DNA from 2 places in the Bacillus sp. HSf4 genome. Region 1 is predicted to be linked to the other one. Evidence: riboswitches for the same ligand, from Rfam matches in the RefSeq annotation. Region 1 holds a riboswitch; the other holds the start of a gene.
The links. Region 1 has a riboswitch for glycine ahead of gcvT (glycine cleavage system aminomethyltransferase GcvT). Riboswitches for the same ligand answer to the same signal wherever they lie in the genome.
Positions count from the first base shown of each region.

Region 2: linked by a shared signal. The riboswitch ahead of P3X63_RS22260 (amino acid permease) and the one ahead of gcvT (glycine cleavage system aminomethyltransferase GcvT) in region 1 are both predicted to bind glycine.

Region 1 covers NZ_CP120679.1:2,618,226-2,629,473, reverse strand. The annotation lists gene tapA (amyloid fiber anchoring/assembly protein TapA) at 27-755, shown strand; gene sipW (signal peptidase I SipW) at 752-1,336, shown strand; gene tasA (biofilm matrix protein TasA) at 1,405-2,199, shown strand; gene sinR (transcriptional regulator SinR) at 2,309-2,644, opposite strand; gene sinI (anti-repressor SinI) at 2,678-2,854, opposite strand; gene P3X63_RS13540 (YqhG family protein) at 3,040-3,834, opposite strand; gene P3X63_RS13535 (DEAD/DEAH box helicase) at 3,838-5,517, opposite strand; glycine riboswitch at 5,766-5,868, shown strand; gene gcvT (glycine cleavage system aminomethyltransferase GcvT) at 6,101-7,195, shown strand; gene gcvPA (aminomethyl-transferring glycine dehydrogenase subunit GcvPA) at 7,226-8,572, shown strand; gene gcvPB (aminomethyl-transferring glycine dehydrogenase subunit GcvPB) at 8,565-10,025, shown strand; gene opuAA (glycine/proline betaine ABC transporter ATP-binding protein OpuAA) at 10,371-11,248, shown strand, end outside.
Region 2 covers NZ_CP120679.1:4,332,798-4,344,045, reverse strand. The annotation lists gene P3X63_RS22285 (iron-hydroxamate ABC transporter substrate-binding protein) at 1-111, opposite strand, end outside; partial or broken gene P3X63_RS23010 (iron-enterobactin transporter ATP-binding protein) at 62-287, opposite strand; partial or broken gene P3X63_RS23005 (thioredoxin reductase) at 677-883, shown strand; partial or broken gene P3X63_RS22280 (NAD(P)H-dependent oxidoreductase) at 882-1,025, shown strand; partial or broken gene P3X63_RS22275 (sensor histidine kinase) at 1,016-1,327, shown strand; partial or broken gene P3X63_RS22270 (FAD-dependent oxidoreductase) at 1,355-1,801, opposite strand; gene fbp (fructose-1,6-bisphosphatase) at 1,911-3,836, opposite strand; glycine riboswitch at 4,326-4,405, shown strand; gene P3X63_RS22260 (amino acid permease) at 4,553-5,905, shown strand; gene P3X63_RS22255 (hypothetical protein) at 6,033-6,155, shown strand; gene ahpF (alkyl hydroperoxide reductase subunit F) at 6,204-7,733, opposite strand; gene ahpC (alkyl hydroperoxide reductase subunit C) at 7,747-8,310, opposite strand; gene P3X63_RS22240 (voltage-gated chloride channel family protein) at 8,591-9,883, opposite strand; gene P3X63_RS22235 (DUF421 domain-containing protein) at 10,176-10,502, opposite strand; gene adhE (bifunctional acetaldehyde-CoA/alcohol dehydrogenase) at 10,616-11,248, opposite strand, start outside.

The DNA of each region.
Region 1 (11,248 bases):
TACTTTGACTCGCTAGGAGGGTGGTCATGATCCGATTTTCTCGCACTAGGAGATGCCGAAAAAGAGACAAGAAAATAGTTATCGGTTTTCAAATGATTTTGATCATTTACCTTTTAATTGGATTGGGGAGTCAGCTGAATCAATATACGAACGCATCGTTTCATGATGTCGAATATTACAGCATGCCCTTGAAAGCGTCTGCAAAGTTTGATCAAGCAGATGATGTCCTTTGGGATGGAAGCGATTTGAAGCTTCAGAAACAGACCGAGACGAACAAGACAGTGTGTGCGCCTAGCGCCTTATATGCCGAATATAAAAACAGCGGTGACAAGATAACCAGCTCGGAATGGAAATGGGAGCTTCACAAACTGGAGAATCCGGCGAAGACACCGAAGGACGGAACTGTCATTGATAAAGGTGTGGTTTCAAAAGAAGGAAAAGGCGGCGTGTACAGGATCGAGTCAAAGCGGGCAGTAAAGGAAGGAACATACGCGTTTAAACTGATCAAGCCTGAAGGCCACCCTGATCAAAAACAGGGAAAAGCTTTCATCTGGTCTAAAGCAATGGTTCTTCAAGATTGCAAGGAAGAAACACCTAAGCCACCTAAAAAAGCAACATCAACAGAAAAAGACAAGACAGACGTACAGAAAAAATCTAAACAAGACACACATAAAGAAACAACAGACGGCAGTCAATCGGTCAATGAAGAAAAAAATAACGAAGACCATTCATTAGAAAGCGGGGAATCGTCATGAAAAGAGTAATGAAATGGGTCAGCAACATTTTGTATGTGATTATTTTCACGCTGATCATCGCGGCGGTGATCGTTGTGATCTCAACGAAATCGTCCGGCGGAGAGCCGCAGCTGTTCGGCTATCAATTGAAAACGGTTTTATCCGGATCGATGGAGCCGGAGTTTATGACAGGCTCTGTGATCGCCGTTGAAAAGGTGAAAAATCCCGCCTCATTGAAAAAGGGAGACATCATTTCATTCATGCAAGACAAAGACACAATGGTTACCCACCGAATTATCGGTATAACAAAAAATAAATCAAATCTTATCTTTCAAACAAAGGGTGACAACAACCAAAACCCTGATTCCGATCCTGTTTTGGCGGAAAATGTAGTAGCAAAATATTCGGGTTTTACGGTACCGTATGCCGGCTATGTGCTGGATTTTGCTAGCAAACCAATCGGCACGGCCATCTTGTTAATCGTGCCTGGACTCTTATTGATTCTTTACGCAGTCATTACAGTATCAGCGGCTTTAAGAGAAATAGATCAAAAAGCAAAAGCGATCGAAGCTGCCGGAAAAGATCAATCAGTTTCCATGTAATCTTCGTTGGCAACCTGATATTCAGGTTCCATATATAGAGTTTTTATTATAAAAGGAGGAGTTTATCAATGGGTACAAAGAAAAAAATCGGATTAGGCGTTGCTTCCGCTGCGCTGGGACTGGCATTAGTAGGAGGAGGAACTTGGGCTGCGTTCAACGATATCGAAACAACTCAAGCCACTTATGCGGCAGGTACACTTGACCTAAACGCTAAAGATACATCTGCAAGAGTGAACTTGTCTAACCTGAAACCAGGCGACAAATTCACCAAAGATTTCGAATTCAAAAATGATGGCTCACTTGCTATTAAAGAAGTACTGATGCAGCTTGGCTACAGCAATTTCATTGACGGAAACGCGAAAAACGGCGGGAAAAACTCTGCTGAAGACTTCCTGGAACAATTTAAAGTCAGCGTTCTGACTGTCGGAGTTGAAGGCGGAAACGGCTATCCTAAAAACATCATTTTAGATGAAGCGAACCTGTACGATCTGTACAATATGTCTGCGAAGAAAGATAAAGCGGCAATGGAAAAAGTCAAAAAAGCAATTGCGCCGGGCTTCCTGCATGACAACGGCAAAATCAATGTCGCGACAATCGACGGCAAAACTGCACCTGAATATGACGGCATTCCTAAAGATCCGTATGACTTTGACAAAGTGCAGCTTGTTATTGAGTTTGTCAATGACAAAACAACGGATAAGGATGGCAGAATGGTGCAGAACAAATATCAAGGAGATTCTGTGCAGCTTGACTTCTCATTCGAAGGCACTCAATGGAACGGCCTGACAATCGACGGCAAAAAACATGCTGACGAAAACGGATATGTAAAAGAAAACGAAAGAGCTCACAGTGAAGATAAGTAATATGGAGCAATGCGAAAAAACGGATCTGAATGATCCGTTTTTTTATGTTTATTAAAGAATTGGCTCAGTATTCGCGTAAAAAGACCAAAAGGGAGTAAGAGATGTGCACTTACTCCTTTTCTTGTCTTTTCTTCCACTTTTGATAATCTAAAAATTCTCGAAATTGTTTTTTAGAAACCCCTGAAGCCATAGCGTCACGTACTAGATTCTCCCATTCACTATCTAATTGACCATCGTATTCGGTTTCATCTTTTTCATCAAGCAGGGTATGAACCGAGACGTCCAGAACAGCGGAGACTTTTTCTAGAAATTGAATGGAGGGGTTTGTTTGTAAGTTTCTTTCTATAGAACTTAAATAAGACTTCGCTACCCCAGCCTTTTCAGCTAGTTCAGATAGTGAGTAGCCTTTTTCTTTTCGATATTGTTTAATACGCTGGCCAATCAATGTCATCACCTTCCTTTCGATATTATAGCACATTCAGAAAGGATTTATTGAATGACTTCTTTCAATTGATGTGGAAGCTTCGGAAGACTTCTTTCCTAAACGAAGAAAAAACCGTATTTCTTCTGGACTAATGCCTGCTTTCAGGGCATTTTTGATCAGCTCTGCCCATTCCTCATCCCATTCTTCTTTCTCATTTTTATCTTTATTCATATATTTCCCCCCTAAAATACTTGATTATGTATTTCAGTCAACTGTGATGTCATAAACAAAGATAAATCTCAAGGCTCACCACTTTTCCATCCTTGTCCAAAAAATGAAACAATAGTTTGTCTCCATAATTTCATTATAATTCCCCGCTTTTGAATAAAAACAAGAACGATGTCGAATCGGAAAATTTATCCTGAAATTTTTTTCTGCAAATAAAATAACCCGCCGCTTTCCACCTTTATTTCAATTTTCGGCTCGTAAAGCGATTGGAGCGCCTTTTTTTCAATTTCATACTCTTCCGGTTTTTCCTCTGTTTCTTCATAAAATTGATTCAGCAGTGCAAGGTCACTCTCCCATCTTTTATGGGAAGCCTCCGCCCAGTCGAGCGGCTCATTTCTGGCCGCCTGTTCGATATACCGCTCAATCCGTTTGATGCCGCTCTCCGGTTTGATCAATGGCGACATCGTAAAGCAGTAATCGGATATTTGCGAAGAAAGAGCTCTCTCCTCCATTTGCTCTTGAAACTCTTCTATGAGCTGACCGCTGATCAAGTGAAGGCCGAGAGACAAAAGCTTGTCTTTTTTCTTATCAGACTGATAAGAGATCGTCACATTCATCCCCAGCCAGGGCTCAAGTGGAACTTGCGTTCCTTGAGAATGGATTTTTTCATAAAGGCGGATGAATCTTCCGTTTTTCTTGACCGCTTGAAAAATTTGAAAAAGTCTTGGCGAGCCAAAATGAATGAAATCGCCTTCGATACCGTCCGGCGCCAGATCTTCATTTGTAATCAGCGTGATTTTCATCGGGTTTGGCTCGCCGCCCGTCTTTTCAAGCCAATGCCAGTAAAACGGCCTGTTCATGATTTGTTTATCGACTTCGGGCGTCAGCTGTACGGTTAAATGGCCGTCGCTTTTGTCGGTGATATCACATCCGTTTGCCGTGAAAAAGCGTTCCAAAAAGCGGTGTATTTCTTCCTGACGCATCTGTCAGCCTCCAATCTGTTTATGGCTTCCTGCCGCGTCATTTCCATAGGAAATGAATGACGCCAGGTTTTCCATCTTGATCTTCATTTCATCGTCAGTAGCCGAATAAAAAAGGATGTCGTGCAGATGCTCTTCAAAATTGCCGACCTCTATTTTTGTTAAAATATCATCCAAGTCCCCGACTACTTTTTCGAACAGGTGAATTTTTTCATAGAGCAGTTTTAAGATATGTTCTTCGACCGTATGCTTTGTTGCCATATTATAAATGTAGACGTCCCGTTCCTGGCCGAGGCGGTGAATCCGTCCGATTCTTTGCTCAAGGCGCATGGGATTCCACGGCAGGTCATAATTGATAATTTTGTTGCAAAATTGCAGGTTGATCCCTTCACCGCCCGCTTCAGTTGCGATCAATACTTGCACTCTGCCGCGGAAGAGCTCTTTCATCCAGTCTTTTTTCCCTCTTTTAAAACCGCCTCTGAACGGTACAGAGGTGATGCCGTTTTGCTGGAGGAACCATTGCAGATAGATTTGCGTTGCTCTGTACTCTGTGAAAATAATGACTTTGTCATCGAGCTCCTGGATGAGCTCGACGACTTTCATGGCTTTGGAGTTCTGCGCCACTTCATTTACTTTGTCGATCAGATGATGAATCGCAGGCTCTCCGATAACAGGCGCTTCTCTGTCTTTTTTGTCAAGCATGTTTTTCAGCGTCATGTAGACCGCTTCTCTGCTTGAACAGCATTCCCGCTCCAAGGTCATGATGGAAAACATGCTTGATGAATGCAGATGGTCTTTTTTCAGCTTTCGAATCTCGTCATATAAAGCCTGCTCAGTCGGTGAAAACGAGATAGGTACGGTTTCGACATGGCGTTTTGTCCACGTGATGCCCGTATCCTGCCGTCTGTTCCTGATCATCACTTTGTTGATCAGCGATTTTAAGCGCTCATGCGTTTCTTTTGAATTGATCTGCTTTGAATAGTCTTTGTTGAAATTGCTCTCATTGCCTAAATGGCCGGGTTTTAACAGGGAGACGAGGTTGAATATTTCGTCAATCTTGTTTTGGATCGGTGTCGCCGTCAGCATCAGGCAATATTTTTTCTTGAGATTGCGGACGAACTCGTAGTTTTTGGTTTTATTGTTTTTCAGTTTGTGAGCTTCATCGATGATAACGACATCATATTGAATCGACAAAACGGTTTCTCTGTGCGGTGACCGTTTGGCCGTATCAAGAGAGGAGACGACAACATCGCACTGCTCCCATACATAGCTTTTTTTCTGTTCTACGGCCGGGATCAGAAATTTTTCGCGCAGCTCTTTCACCCATTGAGACACTAAGGAAGCGGGGACAAGGATCAAAATTTTTTTTGCCAGCCCCCGAATCATGTATTCTTTTAATATCAGCCCGGCTTCAACCGTCTTGCCGAGGCCCACTTCATCGGCTAAAATGGCTTTTCCGTTCATCTCCTCCACCACTTTCTGGGCGACTTCAAGCTGATGGGGAAGCGGGGTGAAATCAGGCAGATGAAACGGAGCCTGCAGTCCTTCAAAGGTTGGAATCGCCAGCCTTTTTTGCACCTCGCAGGAAAGCTGGTAAAGCTCCCAATTCGCCCAAGGTCCGTCTTCCTGAAGATGTTTTTTGAACTGTTCGGGCCATTCATTGTCAAAATGAATGTCTGGTTTCATCGTAACGCCGCCTTTCCTCGATACTAAATCAGATAAATGTTCTCTTTTTTTAGAAAATCTTTTCTGTTTAAAGATGATTTCATACAGAAATCAATAAAAAACGAACATTGAAAACAAAAAATAATAAAATGTTAATGGTTTTTTCTATTGCCCAAACGCTTTGATGATGGTAGGATATTTGTAGATCATCAGCGAAAATATCGTGAGCTTTATCTAGTATGTCCATGAAAAGAAATGAATATGAGCGAATGAGAGCAAGGGGAGAGACCGAAGGGGAACGTAACCGACGGCGCCGAAGGAGCAAGCTCAAAAAATAGCGAATCTCTCAGGCAAAAGAACTCTTGCTTGACGCAACTCTGGAGAGAGTTTGTATCATCTTCATGTTTAGCAAACCACCAAAGGGGACATCTTTGCGTTTTTTAGCAAAGTAAACTTTCAGGTGCCAGGACAGAGAACCTCCGAACTGACTAAGGGGGTTCTCTGTCCTTTTTTGTGCCGTCAAACGGGATTTGATGACGGAATCTTTCGCGTTTTCTGATGATTGGCAAACTTGGTTTAGATTGAAATCGAAGGGGGAAGCAGAATGCTTAAACGAACGCCTTTATTTGATCTTTATAAGGAGTATGGCGGGAAAACGATTGACTTTGGCGGCTGGGAGCTGCCTGTTCAGTTTTCATCGATTAAAGAAGAGCATGAAGCGGTGAGGACGAATGCGGGGCTGTTTGATGTTTCACATATGGGGGAAGTCGAAGTCTCAGGAACCGGCAGCCTTCCGTTTTTGCAAAGGCTTTTGACCAATGATGTTTCCGCACTGACTGAAGGCGGGGCGCAATATACGGCCATGTGCTATGAAGACGGCGGAACGATTGACGATCTCTTGGTTTATCAAAAAGGACCCAATCGCTATCTATTGGTGATCAATGCGGCTAATATCGACAAGGATATCGATTGGATGAACAGGCATGCCGAAGGCGATGTTGTGATCAACAATCTGTCTGACGATATATCTTTGCTTGCCCTTCAAGGACCGAAAGCCGAACGAATTTTAAAACAAGTAACAGACATTGACCTCTCCGCGTTAACGCCGTTTACCTTCCGTGATGAAACAGCGATCGGCACCGTGCGGGCGCTTGTCTCCAGAACGGGCTATACAGGTGAGGACGGTTTTGAAATCTACTGCCGAGATGAGGATGCCGCATACATTTGGCAGCTTCTTTTAGAAAAGGGCAAGGAAGAGGGACTTGTGCCGTGCGGCCTCGGCGCGAGAGACACCCTCCGCTTTGAAGCGAAGCTGCCATTATACGGACAGGAGCTTACAAAAGAGATCACTCCGGTTGAAGCGGGGATCGGCTTTGCCGTCAAAACGAATAAAGAAGCTGATTTCTTCGGAAAATCCGCTTTGGCAGCCCAGAAAGAAAACGGGCCGGACAGAAAGCTCGTCGGTCTTGAAATGATTGATAAAGGGATTCCGAGACACGGATACGCCGTTTATTACCAGGGTGAAAAAGCCGGTGAAGTGACAACGGGAACACAGTCGCCGACTTTGAAAAAAAACGTCGGTCTCGCCTTGCTGAAAAAAGAAGCCGCCGCAATCGGCACCGAAGTCGAAGTGGAAATCAGAAAAAAGCGGCTGAAAGCAAAAGTTGTCAAAACCCCCTTTTATAAACGGCAGCCATAAGTTTGCCATGATCATGAAAGGAGACTGAAGATGAAGCACCGCTACCTTCCAGCGACAGATCAGGATAAAAAAGAGATGCTCGAAGCCATTGGAGTCGAAAAGATCGACGATTTATTCTCTGACATTCCGGAAAGCGTCAGATTTAAAGGCGAATATCAAATCAAAAGGGCGAAGTCCGAAACAGAGCTGACGAAAGAACTCGTCAAGCTCGCGGCCAAAAATAAAGACACAGGCGCATACGCTTCATTTTTGGGCGCCGGCGTCTACGATCATTACCAGCCGGTGATTGTCGACCATGTGATTTCCCGGTCTGAATTTTATACGGCTTATACACCGTATCAGCCGGAGATTTCTCAAGGGGAGCTTCAGGCGATTTTCGAGTTTCAGACGATGATCTGCGAATTGACCGGAATGGATATCAGCAATTCATCGATGTATGACGGAGGAACAGCATTGGCGGAAGCCGCGATGCTGGCTTCAGGGCATACGAAAAAGAAAAAGATCGTCGTTTCCGAAACCGTTCACCCCGAATCGCGCGACGTTTTAAAGACATATGCAAAAGGACAGTACATCGATGTGCTTGAAGTGCCTGCGAAAAATGGCATGGCAGATCTTGAAGCCCTTGATGCTGCAGTTTGTGAAGAAACCGCTGCCGTGGTCGTGCAGTATCCAAACTTTTTCGGCCGGATTGAACCGTTAAAAGACATTGAGCCGATCGCCCACAAAGGAAAATGCATGTTTATTGTCTCCGCCAATCCGCTCGCTCTCGGGCTTTTAACGCCGCCCGGAGCATTCGGTGCCGACATCGTCGTCGGGGATGCCCAGCCATTCGGGATTCCGGCCGCTTTCGGAGGACCGCACTGCGGCTTTTTCGCTGTCACGAAAAAGCTGATGAGAAAGGTTCCGGGCCGTCTTGTCGGCCAGACGGAAGATGAAAACGGCAAGCGAGGCTTCGTTTTAACCCTTCAGGCGAGAGAGCAGCATATCAGGCGCGATAAAGCGACATCGAATATCTGCTCCAACCAGGCGCTCAACGCGCTTGCCGCTTCCGTCGCCATGACGGCGCTCGGCAAACAGGGTGTCAGGGAAATCGCCTGGCAGAACATGCAAAAAGCGGCGTACGCCAAAGAAGCTGCCAAACGGGCGGGACTTACAGTCGCATTTGAAGGGCCGATGTTTAACGAGTTTGTCATCAGGCTGAATGAGCCCGTCTCAGAAGCGAATGAACGCCTGCTTGAAAAAGAGATCATCGGAGGCTTCGATCTCGGCGCTGCATACCCGGATTTAAAGCAGCACATGCTGATTGCCGTCACAGAGCTCAGAACGAAAGAAGAAATCGATACACTCATGAACGAATTGGGGGATCGCCATGAATAATCACGATCAATCGCTTATTTTTGAAGTGTCAAAAGAAGGCCGGATCGGCTATAGCCTGCCTGAGCTGGACGTCCCTGAAACAGATGTATCAGACCTCCTTGATGATGCCTATCTCAGAGAAGAGCCGGCCGAGCTTCCGGAAGTGTCTGAGCTTGATATTATGCGCCATTACACCGCTTTATCAAAGCGCAACCACGGCGTGGATTCGGGCTTTTACCCGCTCGGTTCCTGCACGATGAAGTACAATCCGAAGCTGAACGAAAAAATCGCGAGAATTCCCGGTTTTTCTTCGATCCATCCGCTTCAGGATGAACGGACCGTCCAGGGGGCGCTCGAGCTGCTCTACGATTTGAGCGGGCATTTGGAAGAGATTACAGGCATGGACGAAGTCACACTGCAGCCGGCGGCCGGCGCACACGGAGAGTGGACGGGGCTGATGATGATCCGCGCTTTTCATGAGGCAAACGGCGATCATAAAAGGACAAAGGTCATCGTACCCGACTCGGCCCACGGCACAAATCCTGCATCGGCAACGGTTGCCGGCTTTGAAACGGTTACGGTCAAATCAAACGCCGACGGGCTTGTCGATCTTGACGATTTAAAGCGGGTTGTAAACGAAGAGACGGCAGCATTGATGTTGACCAATCCGAACACACTCGGCCTTTTTGAGGAACATATTTTAGAGATGGCTGAAATCGTTCACCAAGCCGGAGGGAAGCTGTATTATGACGGTGCCAACTTAAACGCCGTGCTCAGCAAAGCAAGGCCCGGCGACATGGGATTTGACGTCGTGCATTTAAACCTCCATAAAACCTTTACAGGCCCCCACGGAGGAGGAGGACCGGGCTCAGGACCGGTAGGCGTTAAAAAAGAGCTGATTCCTTATCTGCCGAAGCCTGTTTTAGTCAAAAAGGACGGCCGTTATACATTTGACTATGACCGCCCGCAGTCAATCGGCAGAGTCAAGCCGTACTACGGAAATTTCGGCATTAATCTGAGAGCCTATACGTATATTCGTTCCATGGGTCCCGACGGGCTGAAAGAGGTCACGGAAAATGCGGTGTTGAATGCGAACTATATGATGAGAAAGCTTGCATCACATTACGATCTCCCGTTTGACCGCCACTGCAAACACGAATTTGTGCTGTCAGGCAGACGTCAGAAAAAGCTCGGTGTCAGAACGCTTGATATCGCCAAGCGCCTCTTGGATTTCGGCTTCCATCCGCCGACCATATACTTTCCGCTCAATGTTGAAGAATGCATCATGATTGAGCCGACGGAAACGGAGTCAAAAGAAACGCTCGATGCGTTTATCGAAACGATGATCCAGATTGCAACAGAAGCGGAGGAAAACCCTGAAATCGTTCAGGAAGCCCCCCACAAAACCGTTGTTAAGCGAATGGACGAGACAAAAGCGGCACGCCAGCCCGTGCTTCGCTTTCAAAAGAACTGACCAAAAAGCGGCGAGTTGATCTCGCCGCTTTTTTTATATTTGTAAGCGGATTCTATAGCGGTCCAACAGGATTTTACCTTTCTGGAATAGTAAAAACGAGTAAATTAAAATGAAAAATGATAATTATCTTTAAAAACGTGATAGTTTCAAGGGTTTTTCATAAGGTAATGGTTTAATTTACCTTAATAAAAGAGGATACCGGAGCATTTAGAAGCATTCGCAAGGTTACAGGGGGACAGCGAGATATATGAAGGTATGATACAAAATTAAAGAGAATATGCCGTTTGTCTGATATGTTACATAAGTGTTACGGTATATAAGATTGCTTAGAACGGGAGGAGAAATATGAATTTAGATGATAAACCGATTAAAATAAAAGTCGAAAAAGTATCAAAGGTTTTCGGAAAACAGACAAAAAAAGCGCTGCAGCTGCTTGCCGCCGGCAAAAGCAAAAAAGAAATCTTAAAAGAAACCGGGGCAACCGTTGGTGTGAACCAAGCAGATTTCAGCGTGTACGATGGTGAGATATTTGTCATCATGGGTCTATCAGGGAGCGGTAAATCAACTTTGGTGCGGATGTTAAACCGCCTAATTGAACCGACTGCCGGAAATGTGTACATAGATGGTGACATGATAACAAATATGTCCAAAGACCAGCTTCGGGAAGTCCGCCGGAAAAAAATCAGCATGGTCTTCCAAAAATTCGCCCTCTTTCCGCACAGAACCATTCTGGAAAATACGGAGTATGGTTTGGAGCTTCAGGGGGTAGACAAAGCGAAACGCCAGGCAAAAGCGCTTGAATCATTACAGCTTGTCGGTCTTGAAGGATATGAACACCAATATCCGGATCAGCTGAGCGGCGGGATGCAGCAGCGCGTCGGACTTGCCCGCGCATTAACGAATGATCCCGATATTCTGCTGATGGATGAAGCATTCAGCGCTCTTGATCCGCTGATCCGCAAAGATATGCAGGATGAACTCTTGGATTTGCATGAATCTGTAGGTAAAACGATTATTTTCATCACGCACGATCTCGATGAAGCATTGCGAATCGGCGACCGCATCGCGCTGATGAAGGACGGGAACATCGTGCAAATCGGCACGCCGGAAGAAATCCTGATGAATCCATCGAACGAATATGTTGAAAAATTCGTTGAGGATGTTGATTTATCCAAAGTGCTGACGGCCGGCCACATTATGAAGCGCGCGGAAACCGTGCCCGT
Region 2 (11,248 bases), 1.7 Mb from region 1:
TTTAGATTCTTTTTTTGCTGAGCCGCTATCCTTTGTTGCTGACTCTTCATTGCCGCATGCACTAATCATAAGCGTCAGCAGTAGCATAAACGGGATTAATAGTTTCTTCATGCTCATTTTCACCTCTTAATAAATTGTAAGTAACACACTTCGGTTTATTTGTTCTCGGGCCAATTTGAAAGACTTCCCGCAGTACTCGCCTCTTCACAAGCCCAGCCTTCACGACTTCGCCGTCTTTAATGCAATGATATAATCCGAAAAAAACGAGCAGCTCGATGTAAATCATGTCCGTCTCCCGTACAAGAGCCATAGCAATTCAAACACATTGGCGCTGACCTCAGGATATGGTTGTTCCTTTTTATCTGGAATCGTTACACAGAGATTTTTTACAATTAAACGTCCTCCAGAGCCAGTATTTAATTCTTCAGTAAATAGCTGTATGAACCGCAGAATGAAAATGAATAAACGATAATGATTATCAATATCAACAATAAATATATATTTCATTTTTCAATATGTCAATGTAAAAATTGTGTCCTTATCATAGTACCCTCATGAAAGTGAAACCTTTTAGAAAGAAAAAATTAATTATGATGAAAACAAGTTTAATAACTTATCATTGATAATCAATTACGAATGATGTTTGGAAGTGAACGGTGATGAGTCAACAGGATGATATTCAACCTTTTATAGCGGGTTAAGAGAGATGAAGCTAATTGAATATTGGCCGAAACTTGGCGGGGAAATCCTTGTTTATTTGTAGAAAATAATTTGGGATGTTAATGGATTGACCGTTGATCCAACAGTGGGGTATTGAAGGAAAAAATAGAATCGATACCCATTTTTTCTAAGTGCGACGTCAGGTCAAAATCATTATACAAGGAGGGCTTTTGAAAGGAAAGTCGGTCGTCTGTATTTCGACTATGAAAGGCCCTGAGAAGTACCCTTTGTTTCTATTGAATAACAGTCACAAAGTGTTGATGAAAAGAGCGGTGTTTCACTTTATAGGAATCAAGAAAATGCGGTTAGACATATACCCGGTGCTGGCGAGATTGTTGTTCAGTGTGATAAGGATCGTGACAACGTCATCTTCACGGTTCGAGATACTGGGCAGGGATTCTCCCCGGAGGAGCTTCGCCGTGTATTTGAGCCCTTGTATCGCGGGGAAGCATCAAGAAGCCGGTCGACCGGAGGAGCCGGGTTGGGGTTGACGATTTCACAAAGGATCATGAGACGGCACGGAGGCGATCTGACGGCGGGAAATGATCCTGAAGGAGGCGCGCTGCTGGAAGGATGGCTTCCCTTGGAAAGAGAAAAGCTATGCTGAAAACTCAGCAATAGCTTTTTTGATAGATTAGTTGCGAATCAGGTAATCAAACGCCCCTAATGCGGCATTTGCCCCCGATCCCATCGAAATAATGATTTGGTTGTACGGGCCGTCTGTGCAGTCGCCGGCCGCGAATAAGCCGGGGGTGCTTGTTTGGCCGCGTTTATCGACTGCGATTTCGCCGATGCGGTTGCACTCGACTGATCCGTCTAACCACTCTGTGTTTGGCACGAGACCGATTTTGACGAAGACAGCTTGGAGTTCAACGTGTTGTTCTTCGCCTGTTTCACGATCCACGTAAGTGATGCCGTTTACGTTTAGGTCACCTGTAATTTCTTTCGTTTGTACATGTTTCACTACAGTCGCGTTTGACAGGCTGTAGAGGCGTTTTTGCAGGACTTCCTCCGCTTTCAGCTCCGGTGCGAACTCAAGAACAGTGACATGGTTGACGATGCCTGCGAGATCAATCGTCGCTTACTTATCTATGAACGAGCAGAAAACCAGACCTTGTTAGCAATTTGCTGTACGAAGTAGAAAACCGTAAAAAAGAGCCTAGAGAATGATCCCTGAACTCCACATTTCCTCACTTCATATACCGATACTCCCGCAATCTCTCCAAAATAGCTACTTCCTTCAAGAGTTCCTCACCAACATTCGTTTCCTTTACTTTCTTCCGCTCAAGCTCTTTATCCACTAATCGCTTCACCGTTAAGACATCAGTTCCGGTGCTCAGCACTTCCGCCTTGGAATTAAAGTGTTTATGGGCGACGAGCTGCATGCCGTAGGAGTTGTATAACAGCGTGTAGCCGGCGATACCTGTTGTCGATTGGTAGGCTTTGGAGAAGCCGCCGTCGATGACGATCATTTTTCCGTTTGCTTTGATCGGATCTTCTCCTTCGATTTCTTTTACCGGTGTATGGCCGTTGATGATATGGCCATGATCCGGGTTGAGGCCGAATTCTTTCAGGATGTTTCGGCAGGTTGCCTCGTCTTCACGCAAATAGTAATACGGGTTTTTCTTCTCTTTATGTGTTTCCTTCTCTTTAATGAAATACCGCTCAAAGGTCGTCATAGCGCGTTTTCCAAAAAGGGAGGAGTGCTCGCCTGTCCATAAATACCAGACCATATCTGTCGCCAGATCATCGGTTTCTTCCGGGTGGGCAAACGCTTCCCGCAAGAATCGTTCAAATACATCGAGCAGCTCACGGCCCGCATAGGCTCTGTCCTCAATCATCATCTCTTCCATATGGCCGTTTTCGTCTACAGGAATACAGCCGTGAATCAACAGGTTGCCGTTATATTTTAAATAAAGGCTGCCTTTTTTCATCATAAAATTCATATGGCGGCCCAACTTTTCGGAATGCTGGACAGAGAACAGCAGCTTGTCCATGACTTCCGCTTCTTCCTTTAATAGCTCATCTGGCTGTTCCGGATTAACCGTCGCAAAGCAGGTGTTTTCCAGTTGATATGTTTTTCCGTTCAGCGTGATTTCATTTCGGGCATAATCAATCTTTTCCAGTAACAGCCGTTTCTCCATATTAAAGTTCGGCCGTCTCTTGATAATCGGGCTTTCAAGCTTGAATTGGATCATCGCAATCGCTTGATGAATTTTTGTGATTTGCTTAATCTCATCTTCCGGTCTGTTTTCGTCTGCTTTCGGACGGAAAGATGGGTTATCATCGTAATATTTTTCGGCAAGGTTCAAGAGCGGTCTCAGATTGATGCCGTACACGTCTTCAATAATATCCAAGTTGTCATAGCGGGCACAGATGCGGATAATATTTGCCAGGCATACTTTAGAGCCTGAATAAGCGCCTATCCAAAGGACATCGTGATTTCCCCACTGAATATCGACTGAATGATAGTTGATCAGTTCTTCCATAATCTGATCCGGCTGCGGTCCGCGGTCGTAAATATCGCCGACAACATGCAGATGGTCGACAACCAATCGCTGCGTGCTATATGCAAGACCGGTGATCAGCTTATCAGCTTGGCCAAGCGCAATGATCTGATCTACGATTTTGGAGTAATACTGTTCTTTGTTGGCAGCTTCTTCTGTTTTATACAGCAGCTCCTCCGTAATATAAGCAAACTGAGAGGGCAGTGCTTTGCGTAATTTGGAGCGGGTATACTTGGAAGAGCAATAAGATACGAGCTTAATCATTCGATTAATCGTTTCTTTATACCAATCGTTTAACGATGCTTGCGTATCGTAATTATGTTTTATTAACTTCAGTTTGTCTTCCGGATAATACACTAATGCTGCTAATTCATCAATTTCTCTATCATAAATGACACCGCTGAAAATATCGCGTATCTTCTCTTTTACTCTTCCTGAACCATTCCGCAGCACGTGCTGGAATGCCTGGTATTCCCCGTGCAAATCACTGACAAAATGCTCGGTGCCTTTCGGCAGGTTCAGTATCGCTTTCAAATTAATGATTTCCGTTACCACTTTTGCTTCACAATCGTATTTTTGTGCGAGTAAATCTAAATATTTGGTTTCCAAAATCGTCCATCCCCTTTTTAGAATAGGAGCTGTCCCCCTATGTACGAGCATTTGCATGATAAGGTGATTTTAAAAGTATGACATTATTTTTAAATAATTGACCTTTATATGATAGTACCGCATAACTCCTTTTTGAGACAATCAAAACGAGGGAAAGAGGCGCTGAGATGAGCGGAGAGAAAGCTTGAGAAGGCTTGAGAAGGCTTCTTTAACATTAATCAGACACCGCATTTCAGAGTACCCCGGCTTTGGCTTGATCACTTTCATGGAATTGATTTCTTTCTATCCCAGCATTGTCTCGTTCTCAGAAATGGGAGGAAAATATTGTCGCTAGTATAGGTGAGTTTAAGAATACTAGCGTTAACTATAAATAGAACCATTGACAAATCACTCAACCTCTATTAAAATTAAAAGTTATCCGATAGTAATTATCTCTATCGAAAAACTCAATACATGCAAGCTATGATTGCTGTGGGTCGCACTACAGCAGGAGCAGCTTCTGGAGAGACCGCGGAATTCTGCGGCGCCGAAGGGTTCACAATCTCAGGCAAAAGGACAGAAGAGTACCGAATATGTATTTGTCGTGCTGATGATTGTCAGCGGCACAAATATATTTTGATATTCTTATGACCGCGAGATTGGAGGACATCCAATCTCTTTTTTTATGGGCTTTTTTACTGCTCGTCGTTCACTAGAGAGGTAAGGAGGAGTTTGATGTGGAACAGCGGGAATTAAAGAGGGACTTATCCAATCGGCACGTACAGCTTATCGCTATTGGCGGGACGATTGGCACCGGGTTGTTTTTAGGCTCCGGTAAGGCGATTCAATTGGCGGGTCCTTCTATCATCTTTGCGTATTTCATTGTAGGTATTGCGCTTTTTTTCGTGATGCGGGCGCTGGGAGAATTGCTGTTATCTAAAGCGGGTTATCAATCGTTAACCGATATTGCCGAGGAGTATCTGGGGCCGCGTGCGGCGTTTGTCACCGGGTGGACCTATTGGTTTTGCTGGATTATGACGGCTATGGCGGATGTGATTGCCGTCGGTGTCTATGTGAAATATTGGTTTGATATTCCGCAGTGGGTCCCTGCACTTATCTGTTTACTCATTTTATTAGGGCTCAATCTGTTGACTGTCAAGCTTTTTGGAGAATTGGAATTTTGGTTCGCTTTAATAAAGGTGATCACGATTCTTGCGTTAATTGTCATCGGTGTTATTTTGCTGGTGATCGGGTTTAAGACGCATACAGGAACGGTTTCGGTTACCAACCTTTGGGCGCATGGCGGTTTGTTTCCAAACGGATTTTCAGGCTTTTTGCTTTCTTTTCAAATGGTGATCTTTGCATATGTCGGTGTGGAATTAGTAGGTGTATCGGCGGCGGAAACGTCGAACCCGAAAAAAAATATTCCATCGGCTATTAATAAAATTCCTTTACGGATTTTATTTTTCTACGTCGGCGCGCTTATCGTCTTATTATGTATTAACCCTTGGATGGAACTGAATGCAGCGGAAAGTCCTTTTGTGAAAACCTTCAGCTTAGTCGGCATCCCGCTTGCCGCGGGAATCATTAATTTTGTTGTATTAACGTCAGCCGCGTCTGCTTGTAACAGCGGGATGTTTTCAACAAGCCGGATTCTGTACAATTTAAGTAAAACGAAACAGGGCCCGGCCAATTTTGCGAAGCTGAATAAAAACCATGTGCCGAGTCACGCGTTATGGGTATCAACCATTGTCCTGTCAGCAGGAGCGCTATTAAGCAAACTGATACCGGAACAAGCCTTTGGGATCGTGACAACCATCAGCGCGATTTGTTTCATATGGGTGTGGGGTGTGATTCTTGTCAGCCATATCAGATACAGGAAAACCCGTCCGCACTTACACGCAGCATCAACATTCAAAGCGCCATTCGCGCCGTTTATCAATTATGTTGTCCTGGCGATGTTTGCGGTCATTCTCATGATTATGCTGTATGCGGATGCGACTCGCTCGGCCTTGCTGCTGACTCCTCTATGGTTTATTGTATTGTTTATTTTATTTTGGATGAAAAAAAACAGGACAAAAAGAACATGATGAGTCAAATTAAATCTCTTGAAAAAGACGGTGTACTGCATGCAGTATGCCGTCTTTATTTTTGATTAACCGTTTCCTTTTATAGGTTTATATTTAATGCAGACATGAGAACGAGAGGAATGGAGTCATGGAATACAATTCATACATGAATGGACAATCGCAATATCCCGCTTGGTCCTATCCGTACAATTTGATCATATGGAAAGCGTTTGTCGGCCATGATGTGAAGTCCTATTTATATGGGTTATAACATAAAAAAGCGCCATACTGCCGTTTAAGCAGCATAGCGCCTTTCGTGTTAGTTCCAGATCAAATAATCAAACGCCCCTAATGCGGCATTTGCCCCCGATCCCATTGAAATAATAATTTGGTTATATGGTCCGTCTGTGCAGTCTCCTGCAGCGAACAATCCAGGAATGGTTGTTTCGCCGCGTTTATCGACTGCGATTTCGCCGATGCGGTTACGCTCGACGGTTTCCGGCAGCCATTCTGTGTTTGGCACAAGGCCGATTTGGACGAAGACGCCTTGGAGTTCGACGTGTTTTTCTGCTCCTGTTTCACGGTCAACGTAAGTGATGCCGTTAACGTTTTCGTCGCCTGTGATTTCTTTTGTTTGCGCGTTTTTCACGACAGTTACATTAGGGAGGCTGTAGAGACGTTTTTGCAGAACTTCGTCCGCTTTCAGCTCCGGCGCGAACTCAAGAACAGTCACATGGTTGACGATGCCTGCAAGGTCAATCGCTGCTTCGATTCCGGAGTTGCCGCCGCCGATAACGGCTACGTCTTTGCCTTCAAACAGTGGACCGTCACAGTGCGGGCAATATGCGACACCTTTGTTTTTGAACTCTTGTTCACCAGGTACGCCGATATTGCGCCAGCGGGCCCCTGTTGAAAGGATGACGGTTTTGCTTTTCAGAACAGCGCCGTTTTCCAGTTCAAGTTCAAACAGATCTTTTTTCTCGAGACCTTTTGCGCGTTGCAGGTTCATGACGTCGATATCATAATCCTTCACATGTTCTTCAAGGCTTGCCGCAAGCTTAGGGCCTTCGGTGCGCTTCACGCTGATAAAGTTTTCGATGCTCATCGTGTCAAGGACTTGGCCGCCGAAGCGTTCGGCAACGATTCCCGTGCGGATGCCTTTGCGCGCCGCATAGATCGCTGCGCTTGCACCGGCAGGTCCGCCGCCGACAACGAGGACATCGAACGGATCTTTATCAGAAAGCTCAGACGCATCTGTGCCGCTGCCCATCTTCGCAAGAATTTCTTCAAGTGTCATTCGGCCGCTGCCAAAGGATTCGCCGTTCAAGTATACGGTCGGCACCGCCATGATGTTTTTGCTCTCAACTTCTGATTTGTATGCCGCACCGTCAATCATCGTGTGTGTGATGTTCGGGTTGAGCACACTCATCATGTTCAATGCTTGTACAACATCAGGGCAGTTGTGGCATGTGAGGCTGATATAAGATTCGAAGCGGAATTCGCCGCTGATGTTCTTGATTTGATCGATGATTTTTTGATCGACTTTTGGCGGTCTGCCGCTCACTTGCAAGAGTGCCAGCACCAAAGATGTGAATTCGTGTCCGAGCGGAACGCCGGCGAATGTCACGCCTGTTTCCTCTCCGGCGCGATTGACGCTGAAGCTTGGCGTTCTGTCGAGCTGCGCCTTTTCAACAGTGATTTTGGATGACATGGAAGCCAGCTCTTCTACAAGAGCCAGCATATCCTTAGAGACACTGTCATCGCCTGCACTGACTTTAAGGACGATGTCATTTTCAATCATCTGCATGTATTGGTTTAGTTGTGCTTTGATATTTGCTTCAAGTACCAATTGAATGCACTCCTTAGATTTTGCCTACGAGGTCAAGGCTTGGTGTCAGGGTTTCAGAACCTTCTTCCCATTTAGCCGGGCAAACTTCGCCTGGGTTTTGGCGGACGTATTGAGCCGCTTTTACTTTGTTGATCAGGATGCTTGCATCACGGCCGATACCGCCGGCGTTGATTTCAACGGCTTGGATGACGCCGTCCGGATCGATGATGAATGTTCCGCGGTCAGCAAGACCTTCTTCTTCGTTAAGTACTTCAAAGTTGCGGGAGATCGTTTGAGACGGGTCGCCGATCATCGCATAAGTAATTTTGCCGATTTTTTCTGAGCTGTCGTGCCAGCCTTTGTGTACGAAGTGCGTATCTGTAGAAACAGAGTATACTTCAACACCAAGCTCTTTTAGAGCAGCGTATTCGTTTTGCAGATCTTCAAGCTCAGTCGGGCAGACGAAAGAGAAATCAGCTGGATAGAAGCAGAAAATGCTCCATTGGCCTTTCAGGTCCTCATTTGTTACATCGATGAACTCACCGTTTTTGTAAGCTTTTGCTGCGAATGGTTTTACTTCTTTTCCGATTAAAGACATGCGTAAATTCCTCCTAAATGTGTTATAGAAAAATAAAATAATAGAATTTATTTTTCTGTAATAATTCTAATTATATATAGATTATTAAATAATATATATTTTTTGTCAAGGGAAAAGAAGCACTTTATTCTTTTGGCTTTTTTATGGATGGTTTAGAATGTTGAGCCTCCTTTATAGCCAGGGTATCAGCGGGTGGAGATGAGAATGAAGACTGCTACTTGAAAATGCACCCGTCTTCTCATAGCAAGAAAAAGCCACCCACTAAAAGAATGGACAGCTTCTAAGACTTTTTCTTTTTCTCAACATGTTCGATCGTTTCTCCGTTCATTACGCTGTATAACCGGCTCTTTGGTTCATATATTTTTTGAGACGGCCATAGTCCGTGATGACCGGAAAATATATAGCTGAGCAGACAAGCGATAAAAAAGTACTCTGCTCCTTTTCCATCAAACATTTCCAATGCCAGCAAGAATGCGGAGATAGGGGTATTCGCACCGCCGGAAAACGCTGCAATCAGTCCCAACGCTGCTAAAAATGAGAGAGGTAAATGGAAAAAGGAGTGCAGGGTGTTCCCTAGTGTTGCTCCCATGAAAAATAATGGTATCGCCTCACCGCCTACAAAGCCTGTCCCCAAAGTAATGGCTGTAAAAATGAGCTTGGCCAGGAAGGCAAAAGGAGGTACATCTTCTTGAAAAGCCTGCTCCAACATGTTCAAACCCCGTCCATTGTAATCTTGTGAACCAGCCAATAAAAATAAACATACGATGATAATACCGCCAACAAAGGCTCTTATCATATGGTTTTTCTTAAACACTCTCTCGCTGTATATTTGTATGCCGTGTCTCAATTGGCAATATGAGACGCTTAATAGACTGAATATAACAGAAACAAGAAGAATTTTTACAAACGTAATGAAAGATAACTCAGGCAGAGCATGGATCATAAATTCTTCATGTTTCACTCCCCAAGCTGCAGTCGTGATATAGTGACCGGTGAAACTAGCTACAACACAAGGGACAAGCGCTTCAAATTTCAGCTTTCCTAAAGCGGTCATCTCCATTCCAAATACAGCCCCGGTCATGGGTGCGCCAAATGCAGCACCAAATCCGGCGCTAATACCGCTCATAATGAAAATTTTAGTTTCTGCCAAACGGACCTTAAACAACTTGTTGATCATTTCCGCGACGCTGCCTCCCATTTGGACAGCTGCCCCTTCTCTTCCGGTCGATCCGCCGAAAAAAACCGTGATAAAAGTTCCGAAATAGACAATAGGCCCCATTCTCTTCGGAACTTTTTTGTTTCCATTAACAGCATCAATGACAAGATTATTTAATTGGGCCGTGTCATGTAAGGTGTTATTTAAGACTACTTTTCCATATTTCATGTATATGTAGCCAATGACAAGTCCTCCAAGCGGCAGAAGGTAGATGAGCCAGTCATTTTGCTCTCTGACTTCACCCAGGTAGTCGTTTGCTTCAAGCAGGAAGGCTGTCACTGATCCGACAATACCGCCAATGATGCCTCCACATAATATCCATTTGCCAAGAATATTAAAAAAAATGCTATACTTCATAGACAGCCTCATTTCAATCCTTTTGGATGCTTTTTGGAATGTGTAGGGTCTTTAATTTTCGTAAAAATGTTGTCTGAGGAGTTTGCTTGCGGTGCCGGGGTGTCCATACGAGTTTGCTTGAGATTCATTTCAAGCAGTGATTTCAACTGTTGAATATCTTCTTTAGTCGCATATTGCTTATTCGGCTTTAACATGTATCCTAACTGACCGTTGGATTCGAGTGTCGCTCATTGTAAATCCTTGAATGATTGAATATTTTGTTGTCTCAATCTTACTTCAAGCATATCTACAGTTAAGCGCATTTTTTTATATGATTGATTTGAATTTGACCACCCTCGACGATTGGAACTGATTTTCCATAAATAAAGCTCTCTAAAGCATCAAATTTCAAAGTAAGATACTCAATCAAAAGAAGAGTGAGAATCATTAAGAATGTAACAATCAAGGTAATCCGAATATTTCCATCATTAACTGGTTGCATAATTAATGAACCGACAGCTATCATGATGACAGTATGTGCAACAGTAAGCTGTGAAATAGATTTTCTGCCAGGTAACCGTAAAATGAGTACTCCTCCTATAACAATGACAACAGCTTTCCAGATGAAATGTAAATCCAAGAATATTCCTCCCAAAAAACAAAGAATAATTATATGTTGTAAAAGAAATACAAAATTATTCATGGCTAAAAAAACAAAAGCCATCCCCTAAAAGAATGGCTTCGAATTGATAATTAAATTCCTTGATAAGCAGAACGGTAAATCTCAGCCAGCTCAGACACCAATGGAAGCTTCGGATTGGCTGTTGTGCATTGGTCTTCAAAGGCGCGATCTGCCAAGGTGTCGACTTTGCTTTCAAATTCTACTGCGTCTATGCCGTTATATTTCAGGCTCATTGGGATATCGAGCTCTTTGGCAAGAGCGATGATCGCTTGAACAAGGCTTTCGACGCCTTCTTCAGTCGTTTTGGCCGGCAAGCCCAGCATTCTGGCAATTTCCGCATAGCGCTTATCGGCTACAAAATGGCTGTATTTCGGAAATGCCGTGAATTTCTTCGGTTTTGTCGCATTGTAGCGGATGACATGCGGCAGAAGCACGGCGTTGGCGCGTCCATGGGCAATATGGAATTCAGCTCCAAGCTTATGGGCCAGGCTGTGGTTGATGCCTAAGAAGGCGTTGGAGAAAGCCATTCCGGCAATGGTTGATGCATTATGCACTTTTTCGCGCGCCAGTTCGTCACTGCCGTTTTTGTACGCCTTCGGCAGGTATTCGAATATCAGCTCGATGGCTTTCATCGCCAAGCCGTCGGTATAGTCGTTGGCCATGCAGGATACATACGATTCAATCGCGTGTGTCAGGACGTCCAT